DNA from 3 places in the Dehalobacter sp. CP genome. Region 2 is predicted to be linked to each of the others. Evidence: riboswitches for the same ligand, from Rfam matches in the RefSeq annotation. Region 2 holds a riboswitch; each other region holds the start of a gene.
The links. A riboswitch is a leader RNA that binds a small molecule or an ion and turns the genes downstream of it on or off. The one in region 2 is predicted to bind cobalamin.

Region 1: it holds a riboswitch for cobalamin, as region 2 does, so the genes downstream of both, AAH944_RS12575 (ABC transporter substrate-binding protein) here and AAH944_RS09635 (ABC transporter ATP-binding protein) in region 2, are expected to answer to the same signal.
Region 3: it holds a riboswitch for cobalamin, as region 2 does, so the genes downstream of both, cobT (nicotinate-nucleotide--dimethylbenzimidazole phosphoribosyltransferase) here and AAH944_RS09635 (ABC transporter ATP-binding protein) in region 2, are expected to answer to the same signal.

The regions. Positions count from the first base shown of each region.
Region 1 covers NZ_CP157399.1:2,526,391-2,531,497, forward strand. The annotation lists gene lonB (ATP-dependent protease LonB) at 1-287, opposite strand, end outside; gene AAH944_RS12565 (SPFH domain-containing protein) at 487-1,350, shown strand; gene AAH944_RS12570 (hypothetical protein) at 1,374-1,538, shown strand; cobalamin riboswitch at 1,584-1,760, shown strand; gene AAH944_RS12575 (ABC transporter substrate-binding protein) at 1,878-2,795, shown strand; gene AAH944_RS12580 (FecCD family ABC transporter permease) at 2,810-3,859, shown strand; gene AAH944_RS12585 (heme ABC transporter ATP-binding protein) at 3,860-5,107, shown strand, end outside.
Region 2 covers NZ_CP157399.1:1,947,847-1,952,953, forward strand. The annotation lists gene AAH944_RS09625 (hypothetical protein) at 1-495, opposite strand, end outside; gene AAH944_RS09630 (energy-coupling factor transporter transmembrane component T family protein) at 526-1,248, opposite strand; gene AAH944_RS09635 (ABC transporter ATP-binding protein) at 1,235-2,776, opposite strand; cobalamin riboswitch at 2,886-3,066, opposite strand; gene AAH944_RS09640 (FmdB family zinc ribbon protein) at 3,124-3,324, opposite strand; gene AAH944_RS09645 (Crp/Fnr family transcriptional regulator) at 3,442-4,107, opposite strand; gene AAH944_RS09650 (4Fe-4S binding protein) at 4,428-5,107, opposite strand, start outside.
Region 3 covers NZ_CP157399.1:1,423,962-1,429,068, reverse strand. The annotation lists gene motA (flagellar motor stator protein MotA) at 1-357, opposite strand, end outside; gene AAH944_RS07285 (hypothetical protein) at 674-1,156, shown strand; gene AAH944_RS07280 (accessory gene regulator B family protein) at 1,386-1,850, shown strand; gene cobT (nicotinate-nucleotide--dimethylbenzimidazole phosphoribosyltransferase) at 1,945-3,063, opposite strand; cobalamin riboswitch at 3,167-3,344, opposite strand; gene AAH944_RS07270 (tetrahydromethanopterin S-methyltransferase subunit H family protein) at 3,506-4,459, shown strand; gene AAH944_RS07265 (hypothetical protein) at 4,671-5,107, shown strand, end outside.

The DNA.
Region 1 (5,107 bases), 580 kb from region 2:
ACATGCTGGGGATTCGGCCCGCACAAAGCAGCCCGAAGTGCTTTCACGCCTTCTTTTTGTCCAATGATCTCCGCAAAGACTTCCGGTCTGGTCTTTTCCGACAGCGGGATCGTCAAAGATATTTTACGCATTCTTTGCAGCTTTTCTTTTTGTTTCACGGACTCCTTCTCCACAGCAGATCTCGTCGAGTACTGCTGCCTTAACATCGTCCAGAAATAAATTCCGACAACCAATACAAAAGCCAGCTGAATCATCGCCAGTAGTGACCCAAACCCTAAACCTTCCATTTCTGTACCTCCTGCTCAAGACTCTCTATGTAGTATTTACCAGATCGAAAGATTCAAAACATATTGCCAAAGTCACCCGCGGAACCAGTTGCATTAATTATATTAAAGTGATATCATTATCATATCAATTAAATGTTTGATCCAGTTGGTTGGTCCAGTTCGATCGACTGGATTTTTCTCCAAGAAAGGATGATAAACTATGATCGAAAAAAAAGTATGGAAAATTAACGGGTTCTTAGGCATTCTCATTTTTTTAGCCCTTTTGGCTGCTGCAACATTTAATATTGTCGCCTCAGTCCAAGAAACAGGATTCACGAATATCGTCCTGGCAGTGATTCTGCTTCTTCTGGCACTGATTGTCTCAACCGGCATCCAGATTGTCCAGCCAAATCAAGCCAAAGTACTGACCTTCTTCGGCAGCTATATCGGCAGCATTCGCGAACCTGGCATCTGGATGACGGTTCCGTTCGTTGCCGCAAAGAAGATTTCCCTAAAAGTCCGCAACTTCAACAGTGAGCGTTTGAAAGTCAATGATGTCGACGGTAATCCGATTGAAATTGCTGCGGTTGTCGTCATCAAAGTGGTTGACTCGGCTAAAGCTGTATTTGATGTTGACAATTATGAACAGTTTGTAGAAATCCAAAGTGAGACAGCATTGCGCCATGTTGCAACCAAATATCCTTATGACAATTATGAAGAAGGTGACGTTTCCTTAAGGGGCAACACCGAGGAAGTAGCCGAAGAGATTGCGAAGGAACTTCAGGAACGCCTTACACTTGCCGGCGTGGAAGTAATTGAAGCCCGCCTGACCCACCTGGCCTATGCCACCGAGATTGCGAGCGCCATGCTTCAGAGGCAACAGGCCAACGCAATCCTGGCCGCCCGTCAGAAAATTGTGGAAGGTGCTGTCGGAATGGCCCAGATGGCCATTCAGCAGTTGGAAAACAGCGGGACAATTGAACTTGACGACGAACGCAAGATGGCAATGATCAACAATCTACTTGTGGCAATTGTCTCCGACCGTTCAGCTCAGCCAGTACTCAATACCGGCACCCTGTATTAAAAAGCGTCGGCAGGAGCAGGATAATGGCAGACAAGAAGAACTTTCCGCTGCGTATCGATCCAAAGCTATTCAGCATTATTGAAGAATGGGCGTCCGACGAATTCCGGAGCGTCAACGCTCACATTGAATATCTCCTGCGGGAAAGCGTCCGAAAAGCCGGAAGGATTCCTAAAAAAAATTCAGATTGACAAAAAGTTTCTTCTATGCAATATTGTTAGCGTAGGGAAATGAGAAATGAATGATTAATCCCAGGTGCCTCAAGATGAGGAGAATAGGGAAGACCGGGAAACCGGCGCGGACCCACCACTGTATGCGGAGACGAATTCCGAATGCCACTGGATATGATCTGGGAAGGCCGGGAGGAGAATGACCCGTAAGCCAGGAGACCTGCCTAGGATTGGGAAGATGATGTAATGGTAAGAACACTTCCTTCAATGATTAAACGACTTAGAATGGGAAAGTCTCTTAGAATATAAGAGACTTTTATTTTGTTTATTAAAAAGAATCGAAACAAAGGAGAAATGATTATGAAGAAGAAACCAACTGCACTACTGCTGATTCTGCTCCTGGTGCTTACCCTGGCCCTTGGACTGGCCACAGGCTGCTCAGCGCAAAATGAGCAAGCCTTGAAGGGAAAAACGTTTACAGACACGATGGGCAGACAGATCACCCTTGACGCCTACCCCCAGAAAATTATTTCTTTAGCCCCTGCTATTACTGAAATACTTTTTGCCATTGGCCTTGATCAGGAAATTATCGGTGTAACCGATTACTGTGATTATCCCGAACAAGCGTTGACTAAAGAAAAAATGGGCGGGTTTAAGAACCCGAATCTGGAAACGATTGTCGCCGCCGAGCCCGATATGGTCTTTATTGCAGCCGGCGTGCAGGAAGATGTCATCAAGAAGCTTGAAGAGCTGAAGGTGACGGTTGTTGTACTCGATGCCGATACGATCGACCAGGTTATCAGCAATATCGAATTGGCCGGTTCTCTGACCGGTAAGGAAGCAGAAGCCAAGAAAGTCGCTGCAGATATGAGAACCAGAATGACAAATATAACCTCCAAACTCAAAGACGTCGCCAAGCCGACCGTGTTTGTGGAAATTTGGGACGATCCTCTAATGTCGGCCGGTTCAACCAGTTTTGTCAATAACCTTATCGAAGTTGCCGGAGGCGTCAATATTGCTGCCGGCAATACTGAAAAATTTTATAATTACAGCATGGAAAGTCTGCTCCAAGCCGATCCGGATTATTACATCATCAATACTCATGCCCATACCCCTGCAGATATCCAAAACAGGACCGGCTATGAAGTCTTAAGTGCGGTGAAAGACAACAAGGTATATGCTGTCGACGACAACCTGATCAGCCGCTCAGGCCCAAGAGTCATCGACGGTCTGGAGCAAATCGCAAAGATTATTCATCCTGAAGTTTTTGGAAGTTAACGGTGCTATCAATCATGGATGTTTTAAACAACCGGAAAAGTTGGAAGTACCTGCTGATCTGCTTCACCTTGTTCTTGATTGCTGTGGGCATTTTTTGCACAACGGTCGGCTCAGCAGATATTTCGTTTAAAGAGAGCGCCGGAATTATCATGAGCAAAGTACCTTTATTGAATCACTGGTTTCATGCTGAAGACTATTCCCATGTCCATCAAACGATTATCTGGTCTCTGCGTGTTCCGAGGGTCATTCTGGCAGCTTTGGTTGGCGGAGCTCTGGGCGTCATCGGAGGCACCCTGCAAGGTTTTTTTAAAAACCCGATGGCCGATCCTTACGTAATGGGTGTATCCTCCGGAGCAGGTTTGGGTGCGACGGTCGCCATCATCACCGGCGCAGGCGGTTTCCTGGGCATGATCGAAATTCCTGTTTTCAGTTTTATCGGTGCTTTTCTGACAACCTGGATTGTCTACTCCCTAGCCAAAGTCGGGAAAAAAGTCGTTGTCACGACACTGCTGCTGGCAGGGGTCGCACTCAGTGCGTTCCTGTCAGCAGTCATGTCTTTCCTGATGGTTTTGAATACGGATGATATCGATAAAATTTATCTATGGCTCATGGGCAGTTTTGCCAACAAGAGCTGGGAGCATATCCAACTTGCTGCGCCGTTTATCCTTATTGGCGTAATTGTCTTATTCGCTTTAGCGAAGGAAATGAATGCGATGGTATTCGGCGACAGTACCGCCCAGCATCTTGGCATCAATCTTGGGAAACTGCAAATCATTCTGCTGATGGCCACCTCCCTGACAACAGCGGGAGCCGTGGCATCCTGCGGCTCCATTGGTTTTGTCGGACTGATCGTTCCGCATATTGTCAGGATTATGGTTGGTCCGGATCACCGGGTCCTGCTTCCACTCTCCTTTCTGGTGGGTGGGACCTTTTTGGTGATTACCGATACGATTGCCAGGACATGCCTGGGTTCACAGGAAATCCCTGTTGGTGTCATCACTGCGCTTTTTGGCGGACCCTTCTTCATCTATCTGCTGAAGAAAAAGAAAGAGAGAGTAATATAAGTGGATTCTTCAATCATTGCCAGCAACCTTACATTCACCTATGGCAGTAAAAATATTCTGGAAGACTTAAGTCTGGAAATCAGCAAGGGCAGCTTTGTGTCCATCATCGGCCCCAACGGGTCCGGCAAATCTACCCTGCTGAAAAATATTACCGCAGAAATTACTCCCCAAAAAGGAGTTGTCCTGCTCGATGATCAGGATATTTTTAAGATTAGGAAAAAAGATCTTGCCAAAACGATCGCAGTGGTCCCCCAGGATACCGGAGGGGATTTTGCTTTTTCTGTCATGGAGACGGTACTGATGGGCAGAATGCCCCATCAAAAGAGATTTGAGGGCGATTCTGAAAAGGATATGGAGATTGCTCAATGGGCGATGGAACTGACAAACGTTTGGCATCTGAGGGACCGTTCTGTGAACGAACTAAGCGGAGGCGAGCGGCAAAGAGTCATTGTGGCGAGAGCCTTAACTCAGGAACCCAAAGTGCTGCTGCTCGATGAACCCACCTCTCATTTAGATATCCAGCACCAATACGAATTACTGGAGCTTCTGGATCGTTTGAATAAAACCAAAGGCCTGACCGTGATTACTGTTTTGCACGACCTTAACCTTGCTGCCCAGTTCAGCCATAAAATCATTCTTCTCGATAAAGGCAGAATTGTGGCTTATGGCAGTCCTGTTGAAGTGTTGACAGCCCAGAAGATCCGGGATAGCTACCATATCGAAGTTGCGATTACTACGAATGAAATCACCGGACGCTTTAATATTATTCCGTTAAGTAAAAAAAAGGACCGGAGTGAGGCTGCCAGGGATATACGTATCCATTTACTCTGCGGTGGCGGAAGCGGTGTCTATCTGATGGAACAATTGGTTCAGGCCGGTTATCAGGTGAGCTGCGGCGTCCTGAACATTGGAGATTCGGACTGGAAAAAAGCCAAAGAGCTCGGCATTGCCGTTTCCGAAGAAGCTCCTTTTGCCCCCATCTCCGCCGAAGCCTTTAACATGAACGAAGAGCTTCTAAATGAAGCAGACCTGATCATTGTTTTGTCCGTCCCTTTCGGGTACGGGAACATCGTCAATTTAGAACAGGTTTCCGTGGCCTTACACCTTAAAAACAAAAAGGTAATGATTGTGGAAACTGAATCAGAACAGTGGGATTACACAGGAGATTTTACCGGTGGCAAAGCTAACAGCCTTCTTGCCGGCATGATGCAGCACGGCGCAGAGAAGTTCGGCAGTATCCGGGAACTA
Region 2 (5,107 bases):
TTTTGTGATGACTGTGGAAAGAGGCCAGCAGACTGCAATGGTAATCAAGGCTTCAACAACGGCAACCTTAACAGGTAACTGGTAAATATAAATTAATCCGATACAAACAACAGCATTCCCCAAAACATTACAAAGGAATTGAGCGAAAATGTGGTGCCCCCATTTTTCCATAGAATATTTGGCCGCCACGAAGGATACGGCAAGTGACCCGATAGCATTCGCAAAGATAAAAGCAATCCACAGCGGACTGTACCAAATGGAAATGATAGCTTCAACTTCCCCGGCAATGATCCCTGCAGGCTGTTTATAAAGCAGAACAATGAGGGCTGTAAAGGAAGCCCAGACCGTACCGTTAATTAAGTACATGCCTGCTTTGCCTGTGGGAAGAAGGTTGTCAATAAACCCTGTCGCCTGACAGGCTATGACAAAGACAATCCCTAAGAGAATGGACCCTACGAGCGCTTTGGTGTCGGTTCTTAAAAATTTGTTTTTCATAATGTCCTCCTAAAATTATATTTTTTAATTTTAAATAAAATTAACGGTGATAAAGAATAGGGTACAAACCATCATACTGATCATTTCCCAGCTTTTTAAATGCAATTGTTTGCCAAACGTCCGCTGCTTGCTTCGGCCATAACCTTTTAACTCCATTGCAAGAGCGATATCTGAAGTATGCCGGACTGTGCGATAGAGCAATGGCATAAAGGTTAGCGGAAGATTTTTTATTCTATTTTTAATTCCTTCCGAGGGATAACCCCGAACCGATTGACTCTCTGAAATTGCCAGATATTCCTTTTGCATCAGAGGAAAAAAACGTTTTGTCATAACGACCAACATGGCATAACGATAAGGGACACCCCATGCTATAAGCATTAAAGCCGCATCTGTGGCAGAAGTCCAGGTCATAAACTGAACAGCGGCCAAGGTCACAGCAGCCGTCCGGGAAATACCCAAAGCAGCGGCCGGAATTGAGCCTGTATAAACAGACAGAATACCCCACTTCCAGAGAAGGTCCCCCTCCCGGCAGAACAATAACTGTATGACAAGAATCTGCGAGGCTACTAAAAGCATTACTGGCAACAGTATTTTATATTTTTTTAAATGGTTGGTAAAAATACAATCCGCAATGATTACCAAGGCAATAATTCCGATTTCCAGGCTCAGATTCTGTGAAAGCAAAGCTGTAAGAATGAGTGTTAAACACCATACCAACTTCGTACGCGGATCAATTTTTTCAATGAAAGCCATAAGCAACGCCTTCCTTCTGGAAATCTAACCCTATGTCTTTAAGGACCTCTTCAAAAGAACCAATCTCTTGGGCCGGAATATCCAATGCCAGACGGTGCATGTGCATTGCCACAATACGGTTGGCATATTGTTTGGCCAAACCCAGGTCATGGGTAACGAGAATAACCGTTTTACCTTGTTGCTGAAATGCAGAGAGCAGCTCCATGATCAGGGCGCTCTGTTCTTCATCTAAACCTGAGGTAGGTTCATCCGCCATGATAATCTCGGGGCCTCCTACCAAAACAGAGGCAATTGCCAGCTTCTGACGCTGGCAGCGGCTAAGCCTGTGCGGGTGGACATCGGCGAATGCCAATAGCCCGACTTTGTCTAAAATCCCATTTACTTTCTCTGCAATTTCCTCTTCCGGCAGTTTTCTTGTTCTTAAAACAAATGCCGCCTCATCTTTTACTGTGTTCGCAAAGATTTGAAGATCGGGGTTTTGAAACAGGAAACCTATTTGACTGCGTATCGTTGCTAAGTTCCTCTTGGTCAGGGGTTTGCCAAAGATTCGAATCGCACCCGTATCCGGGATAAGCAAACCTTCCATTAATTTCAACAACGTCGTTTTCCCTGAACCATTGAGTCCAATCACCCCAATAAAATCACCGTAATTAATATTTAAATTAATATTTTCACAGCCTTTGAAACCACCTTTATAGGTAAAGGCCAGATCCTTTACTTCCATCAATTTTTCATTCGATTTTTCATTCGATTTTTCATTCAATTTCTCATTTAACTTTTCATTTGCCGCCGTCATATTTTGGGTTGGTCTTGTTTGATTGAAGCGTTTCTGATAGTCACCAGGGCTGCATTCTTCTCTGATTGTTCCTTCAGCTATAATAAGAATACGGTTGGTATAGAGAAGAATATCGCAGGCCCGGTCCATCACCATAATCACGGTAATTCCCTTTTCTTTATTTAAATAGCTGATATAGGAATAAAGATCCCGTTTTCCTTTTCCGTCTAATTCTGCGGCGGGCTGATCTAAAACAAGAATGGGCGTTTCCATCGCGAGAACACTTGCCAATACCACTCTTTGGGCTTGGCCGCCGGACAGTCCATCCGTCTTTCTTTGTTCAAAACCCTCTAGTCCAACAAATTGTAAAGTTTTTTTGACTCTGTTCTTCATTTCATCCCAAGGAAGTTCCATATTGGCAATCCCGAAAGCCACTTCTTCCTCTACCGTGATACTGACCATTTGATTTTGCGGTTCCTGCATCATATAGCCGATATAATCACACATTTTTGCCAAGGGGATTGCATGGATGTCTTGCCCCATGACCCTAATGGTACCGTTTAGCTGCCCGTTAAAAAATTGAGACGCCGCCCCGGTGATACTATGGAGTAACATCGATTTTCCCGATGCGGCTTCCCCAGTAATGGCGATGAAATCTCCTTGATTGATGGTTAAGTCGATATCTTTTAACACTTTCTTTGTCTCAGGCGGAAATACAAGAGATTCTATTTTAAGCTGTACCGCAGGTTCCATCGGATGAAAGCCTCCATATAAAAATCTAAACTATGTAAACGACATGCATACAAAAAAAGTTCCAGTTTTGAGAGATACTAACTCTCAAACTGAAACTTTACCATTGCTTCATGTTGATATCTTCATTGGCAGGTCTTCTGACTCATAGCTTTAACCGATTTCTGTGCCTTCCCGATTTCTCAGTGGCATCGTACAGTCATCACAGCTATTTACAGCGGCGGGTCCGTCCAGGAATTGCACCTGATTCCCTATTCTTCTCGATAAGAGACACCAAAAAAGAATGTATGATTATTACGTCTTATTCTAAATGAAATTGAAGAAAAGTCAAGAGAAAAGATGGTGAGATTTTAACATTTGCAGCCAGGACTACATTTCCCAGATGAACAGGTTTTACCACCTTTAACTCCATAGGCATTAACCGTTGTAAACCGCTGAGTTATTTTATCATCAGCGCACTGCGGACATATTTGTTTGTCTCTTGAACTAACACTACAAAAAACAGAAAACTTGTGACCACACTTTTCGCAAATAAAGTCATAAGTTGGCATTTAATAACCTCCTAAAATATCTTTTCTTCATCAAATCAATAATAAATTCATTGAATCCCCAATATTATATCCGTATGACGCCAGGAGAAAATACTAGCTGGTCTTAATTACAGATCTTTAAATATGTTTCTGCCAGTTTTTTAGACGGCTATAATCCTGTATAATGATCCCTCCATATATTGGCCGTATAATGTTCTCAGATTTTAAGTCGCGAAATAAATTTGACACCGTTACTCTTGTTGTATCTGCAAGTTCAGCCAAATCTTGTTGATTGATAAACAGTTGCATCCCTTGTTGATCTGCAAGTGCACATAAAGTTTCGATAATTCTATGGTCTACCTTGTAAGTGTAATGTTTCTGCAGCCGGCTTATATGGTTATTACTTTTCATTGAAAGGTCGTAGAGCAGCTCTTCAGTAAGCGTAAAATCAGACTTCATCAAACTTTTCATTTCCTGAATTGAAATTGCAGCGGCTACTGTGTCTTCAACAGCCGTAAATGAACCGAGAGGGGGAATACCGGTAAACAATGGCGCAATCATAAATAAATTATTTGCACCCAAGACATCAATGAGAACCTCATTGCCTTCTTCGTCAACTTTCGAATATTCAACCGTCCCTGTAAAAATATATAATAGCTTCTCAATCGTAATGCCTTGTTTAATAATAATGCTTCCTTTGGGATATAACAATCTTTCTCTATCCGCAAAAACTTTCTTCCAACCATCTATTGGCGACCGGAATAATTTTGTGTATTTCAGCCATGGTAGATCATTATCACTCATGATTACACTCCCTTGTACTTAGCCTTATACTTAGACTAATTAATATGTGAAAATGTAATTATGTTGTTTCCTTGTCCTGCCTAAATCTCCTGATAATTAGAGATATGGGCAGACAGAACTACCCTTACCTTGATTATATATTATTTTTCTTCGTGGATATAGTATGCAGATAATGGACATCTAACGACGAGCGTCAATTTAATTAACGCTGGTGAATGGTTATAAAAGTTGTTTTATGTTGCTAAATACTAAGATTATAACTAAAAATAAGATGATCGCTGTCAAAGTACAGAAAAATATTTCCTTAGAGCCAAGGTGCCTCATAGTGACCTTCCTTTATTCGTTAGAATACCTTGTTCCTGTTTCTTTTGGAAAAGGGAATTTACAAATCGTCTTGCTTTAATGATGATTTCATTGATCACCCCGACCGGACAAAAATATAAACACCAAAATCTTCTAATAAACAGCGATACAACCAGGATAATACTGAGCAGTATCCATTGCACACTCACCCCCTGAAATCCGAACAGGACTCCAAAAGGCTCATAACTGCCTCCTATACTCGGTGATTTAAAGCAAAAGCTTAAAATCAGTACGATCCAAACTAACATGTATTTTATTTTTTGCAGCCATGTTGCTACATGATGATTACATTTTAGTTTTCCGCCTCCGATTTTTGCCAGTATTTCCTGAATCCCTCCAAAAGGACATAACCAATAACAGTATAGGTTCTTCCCGCTTAAGAAAATAATTAATGGAATCCCGACGATTAAAATATACCAAAAAAGATTTTGTTTAAAAGCCGTGAAGAATCCCATTAATCCGCTGGCAATGTTCGCAAGTGAAATTGAACAGTTAAACCAGAAACCAGTAAAAAATATACTGCATATAAGAACCAGCCATCGCAGCTTAGGAATCTTAAAACGCACTCCTATAATCGTTGCAAATATTAATAAAGCCAAGCCTATTTCTTTGATCCCCAAATTAATATTCTCGGAAG
Region 3 (5,107 bases), 520 kb from region 2:
TCCGTCAACTACCAGGCTTAGCCCTTTTTGCAAGTAACGGTCTTCAATTTCCATAATCGTCTGTTCAAGGGACAATAAGCCGTCTTTACGGGCTGTCATCGCCATTTCAGTGATAAGTTCAATCAACGACACAGCATCATATGGTTGTTTTTCTCGAAAAAGGGCAGCTAATACTTTGGGAATGTTCAAGAATTCTTTTCTTGGAAATGAGTTCATCACGGCTGCAGTTGTCCCGATCAGAATAATAATGGCCGCAGCTGGATTCAATAGCACAGCTACATTGGCTCCTTTGACAATCATGCCTACGACTACGGCAAGAGCACCTACAATGATTCCAATAATTAAAAAAATGTCCATTCTTACACCCTTTATCAAATTTTTATCTACAAATAATCTGCGAAGGATAAAAATATTGTAACATTATGCGGATTTTTTAACCAGATAATTAATTAAAATTTTTAATAAACCCGTTATCAGATCAACACAACAAAATGCGTCTAATTAAAAAATATCCTTAAAAATATGATAGCAAAACTATTCTTCTATTAAAAAGAATATATTATGGAGAGAATATATATAAGAATATATGAACGGTGAATGAAGAAATTTATTGTATTTCGCGAAAGGGGATTGAGGTATCCAGGAAATAAATATATGGGAAGGGGTGGGCATCATGTTTATGAGAGGAGGTTTTATTTGCCGTTTATCCGTTATCATCCCTCTCGTTATCCTTGTATCCGTTTGTGTTCATTCCGTTCAACAAGCAGAAGGTAAGTCTGCTGCCGTTCAGGAGATTCCCGCGAGTCAGGGCATCCTGCCAGAAGACCCGCAGGGCACGATCCGGAATCTTTGTGAGGAAAACGATTTATCGTATGCGTTGGTTTTAGCAGTTTATCAGGCAGAAGGAATTGATAATATCCCAATTGACACCACCGCAAAGTCAGATATTGAAAAGTTGGCATACTACAGGAATTACTGGGCTGCTCAGGGGTATGCCGATGAGTTCGTCTTTGATCTGATGCTGCTGTCTAATCACTACGGCCTTGAAGGCTGTCAAAAGCAGATGGAAGACGGCGGCTCAGCTGATCCAGATAGTTATGTCCAGCGCGTCGCAGATTTCAAATATAATCTTGAGCAAAACCAAGGTGTGCAATAATAAATAGCATAATAATAAATAGCATAATATCGAGATTAACGCCACGTAATAAATACGAGGCGTTTTTTATATCCTCATTTCATGTAGGACTATTATGTAATTTCAACAAACAATTTAGCAGGAAATACCAAAGGTACATAGAATTATATTATATTTAGATGGCTATATTTTCTACATTATCCACAGAAAGGTAATTGATCTTATCATTTTCTAAAACAAAGACTGGAGGATGGGTGAACAATTGTTTGATCTCGAGGGTGTTGCACATCATTTGACAAATCGTATGGTAAAAGGTGAAGAAATGGACGCCGTCCATAAAGTGAAAATAGAATATAGTTTAGCCTTGCTTCTTGGGGTAATGATTGAATTAGTTCTAACCGTAGGGGTATCTGCAATATTCGGTACCATTGTGTATACGTTCGTGATAATGTTTTCTGCTTTGGCTTTACGGGTGTTTACCGGCGGTTCTCATTGTTCCAGCTACCGGCGCTGTCTGTTTTTTTCCATGGTTTTCTTTACCGGGTTGTCATTAGCTGCCAGATGGATCGCATCTCAAATTAACGTATATCCGTTGATCGAAGTGATCCTTATCCCTGCAAACCTCGGAATTCTTTTTCAGGCGTTTATGCAGACAGCTATCGGCAAGAATTTTGTATTAGCAAGTGACAAGCTGATGCAAAAGATTGGGATCTAATTAAACTATCAAGAGTTTCCATTATCGATGATTATGCAAAAAAGACATGCACGGATTATGCCGTACATGTCTTTTTTATCTTTCTTTGCAGATTTTAGAAGTCTCCGGTGGTAACTGCAGCTTGTTCAAATGTAGCCATTTCATCAGCGACTTTAAGGGCTGCCTCCACCATCGGGAACATTAGGGCGGCACCTGTGCCTTCTCCAAGTCTCATATGGAAGTCAAGTCTGGGTTTAAGCCCAAGCTGATGAAGCGCTAGATGCTGTCCAAGCTCTTCTGAACTATGAGAAGCAATCATATAGGAAGTGGACAGGGGTGCTAGTTTTGCTGCGGTTATTGCTGCAGCAGATGAAATGATGCCGTCGAGGATAATCGGTACATGTTGATAGGAAGCTTCGAGGATTGCTCCAACGAGCGCAGCAATTTCGAGTCCGCCGATTTTAGCCAGGGTGTCAATTGGCGCGGCAGGGTCACACTGATTAATTTCGATTGCGCATTTAATCACGTTTTGCTTATTAATCAGGGCATCATCTTTTAAGCCTGTTCCGCGGCCGGTAACATCCTCAACAGAGTGACCGGTAAACACAGAGATCAAGGCGGCGCTCGGTGTTGTATTGCCAATACCGACTTCACCTGTTGCTAACAGATTAACACCAGAGTCAATCGCATTGGCGGCAATTCTTGCACCTGTCAGTATTGCAAGCATGGCCTCTTGACGACTCATTGCCGGTCCTTTCGCCATATTGTCTGTTCCATTTTTAACCCGGTAGGCCATAAGCTCAGGAGCATCCAACGGGGTGGCAATGCCGATGTCCGTACTGATAACATCTGCTCCGGCATTCCGGGCGAGGACATTGATACCTGCACCGCCATTCAGGTAACTATAGAACATTTGTTTCGTGATTTCCTGAGGTGCAGCACTGACGCCTTCGACGACAACACCATGATCTCCGGCCATAAGCAGGACTGCTTTTTTATTGATTTTTGGATGCGTGGTGCCAAATATGCCTGCGAGCTGTTGTGCAATATCCTCTAAGACACCTAAGCTTCCGAGGGGCTTGATTTTCGCGTCTACACGGCTTTTCATGCCTGCCAAGGCTTCCTGATTGAGCGCTTTGATTCCACCCATCAGTTCTTGCAAGGCAATTTCAAGTTCCTGCTCAGTCGCATTTTTCAGATTTTCCAAACCATGAAATTTTGTAAGGCTGCTCATTTAAAAACCTCCAATTAAATATTAAAAAATAAATAAAACCCCACCACAAATATGCTTGTGGTCGGGATTTTGCCGTCATCACCGCCGCTTTCCATTACCCAGGAAAGACTTTTACCTCTTAGGCAGGCCTCCTGACTCAGACTCGAACGTCCTGAACGCACCTTCCCAGCATACGCCAGTGGATCAGCGAGGACTCGTCTACACAGTGGTGGGTCCGTATCGGATTATTACCGATTTTCCTATTCTCCCCTTAGTGGGGCACCTAAGATTATATAAATATATTCAACTTCTATTAAGATAACGAAAATCATAAATAAAGTCAAGTCAAATTAATTTTTAAATAATCACTCAATCTGGCAATTGCTGTTAAATAATGGTTATTTGCAATGATCTATGGTATAATATGATTTGCTAAATCATCCAAAGAGATATTGGAGAAGAAATGTTTAAATATGACTTAACACCAAAAGTTTTCCGTATCTGTGACATGATTATCGGTGGCCAACCTGGAGATAATCCGCCTCTGCTTATATCCTCAATGTTTCATAACGGAGACCGTATTTTGGAAAGCCGCCGTGACAGGAAATTTGATCGTGAAAAAGCCCGCTCATACATTCTCAGGCAGGAAGAGCTGTCCGATCAGACAGGGATACCTGCCATAGTAGCTTTGACAGCGGTTTCCGCAGATGAGATGAAGGAATATATTGATTTTTACCTTACAATCAGCAACCACCCTTTTGCTATTGACATTTGGGGAGAAAAAGCGCGTCTTGATGCGGCAGAATATGCTGCCGGTCTTGGTATTCAGGACAAAATTTTATATAACAGCATTACACCCTGGGATAAAGACATGATCGGCCAGGCAGCGGCATTAAAAGAGCTGGGAATTAAACACGTGGTCCTGCAGGTCTTCGATGAAACGAACCAGACTCCTTCCGGCAGGGTACATACATGCCGTGAAATGCTGACAGCCATTGGAGCGAAAGATTTTGCCTCGGTCTTGATCGATACGACAGTCATGAATCTTCCGTCTATTTCTTTTTCAGCCTTGGCAGGTAAACAAATCAAAGCGGAAACCGGCTGGCCGGTTGGATCAGCTCCTGCTAATGGGACGTATATGTGGAAAGAAAGCCGGGAAATGTGGGGTGGGGAAGGCTTTTCCGCCATGAATGCTGCAGTACATGCAGTATCGGCCGTCCTGTGGAGCGATTTCTTATTCTATGGTCCGATCAAAGCGGCGCCAAGCGTACTGCCTGCTGTAGCGGCAGCTTCAATGATAGTTTCAACTTTGGCTTATGACGAAAGCCAGGAGCTGCCGGCTAATCCAAAGCATCCGCTGTATAGATTTTATGGTGATTTTGCTCAGAAACTGATAGAATTTGATAAGACCAAATAAAATACAATATTGTACATTTTGTAAGTGAATGTATTAAACAAACAGCTCCTTTCTGAAGTGGATCCTGTGTTAAGGATACTGCCTGGAAGGAGCTGTTTATATATTTGTATATTAGAAATTATTTAAAATATTCCACAAGGAGTAATTTTTGACTATATCTTACCATATATTGGTACTGATGTTGTAATCGGACAAAAGTGAGGACAATAATTTGATTGCAAAATGCGGAATCTTAATAGGGATAGCTTGTGGTACTGTTTTAGGAACCATTTTAGGAGCAGTGATCATAACATGCTTTGGCACATTTGAAACGTTTTTGTCTAAAACACTTTATCAGGTAAAACGGTTAAATGCCAGACAAATATGGGGGATATTCATCGCACTGATCGCAATATTTATTGGCTTTTATTTCTGTGAGGAGTTATTTCTAAGTAATCCTGTAGGGATAAATACAAATCATTTAGGTGTCTTTGCCCAAATTCTTCAAGCACCCGTATTTCAAGGGATAAGAATCGTCTTATATATTTTATTATGGTTATTAATGATTAAACTGCCGTTTCTAAGTTTTAAAACGATTGGCATTAAAACACCTTACGGAGAGCTTAGCATGGAGGCTATATTGTCTGAGTCTGCCGTTATTAAAAATGC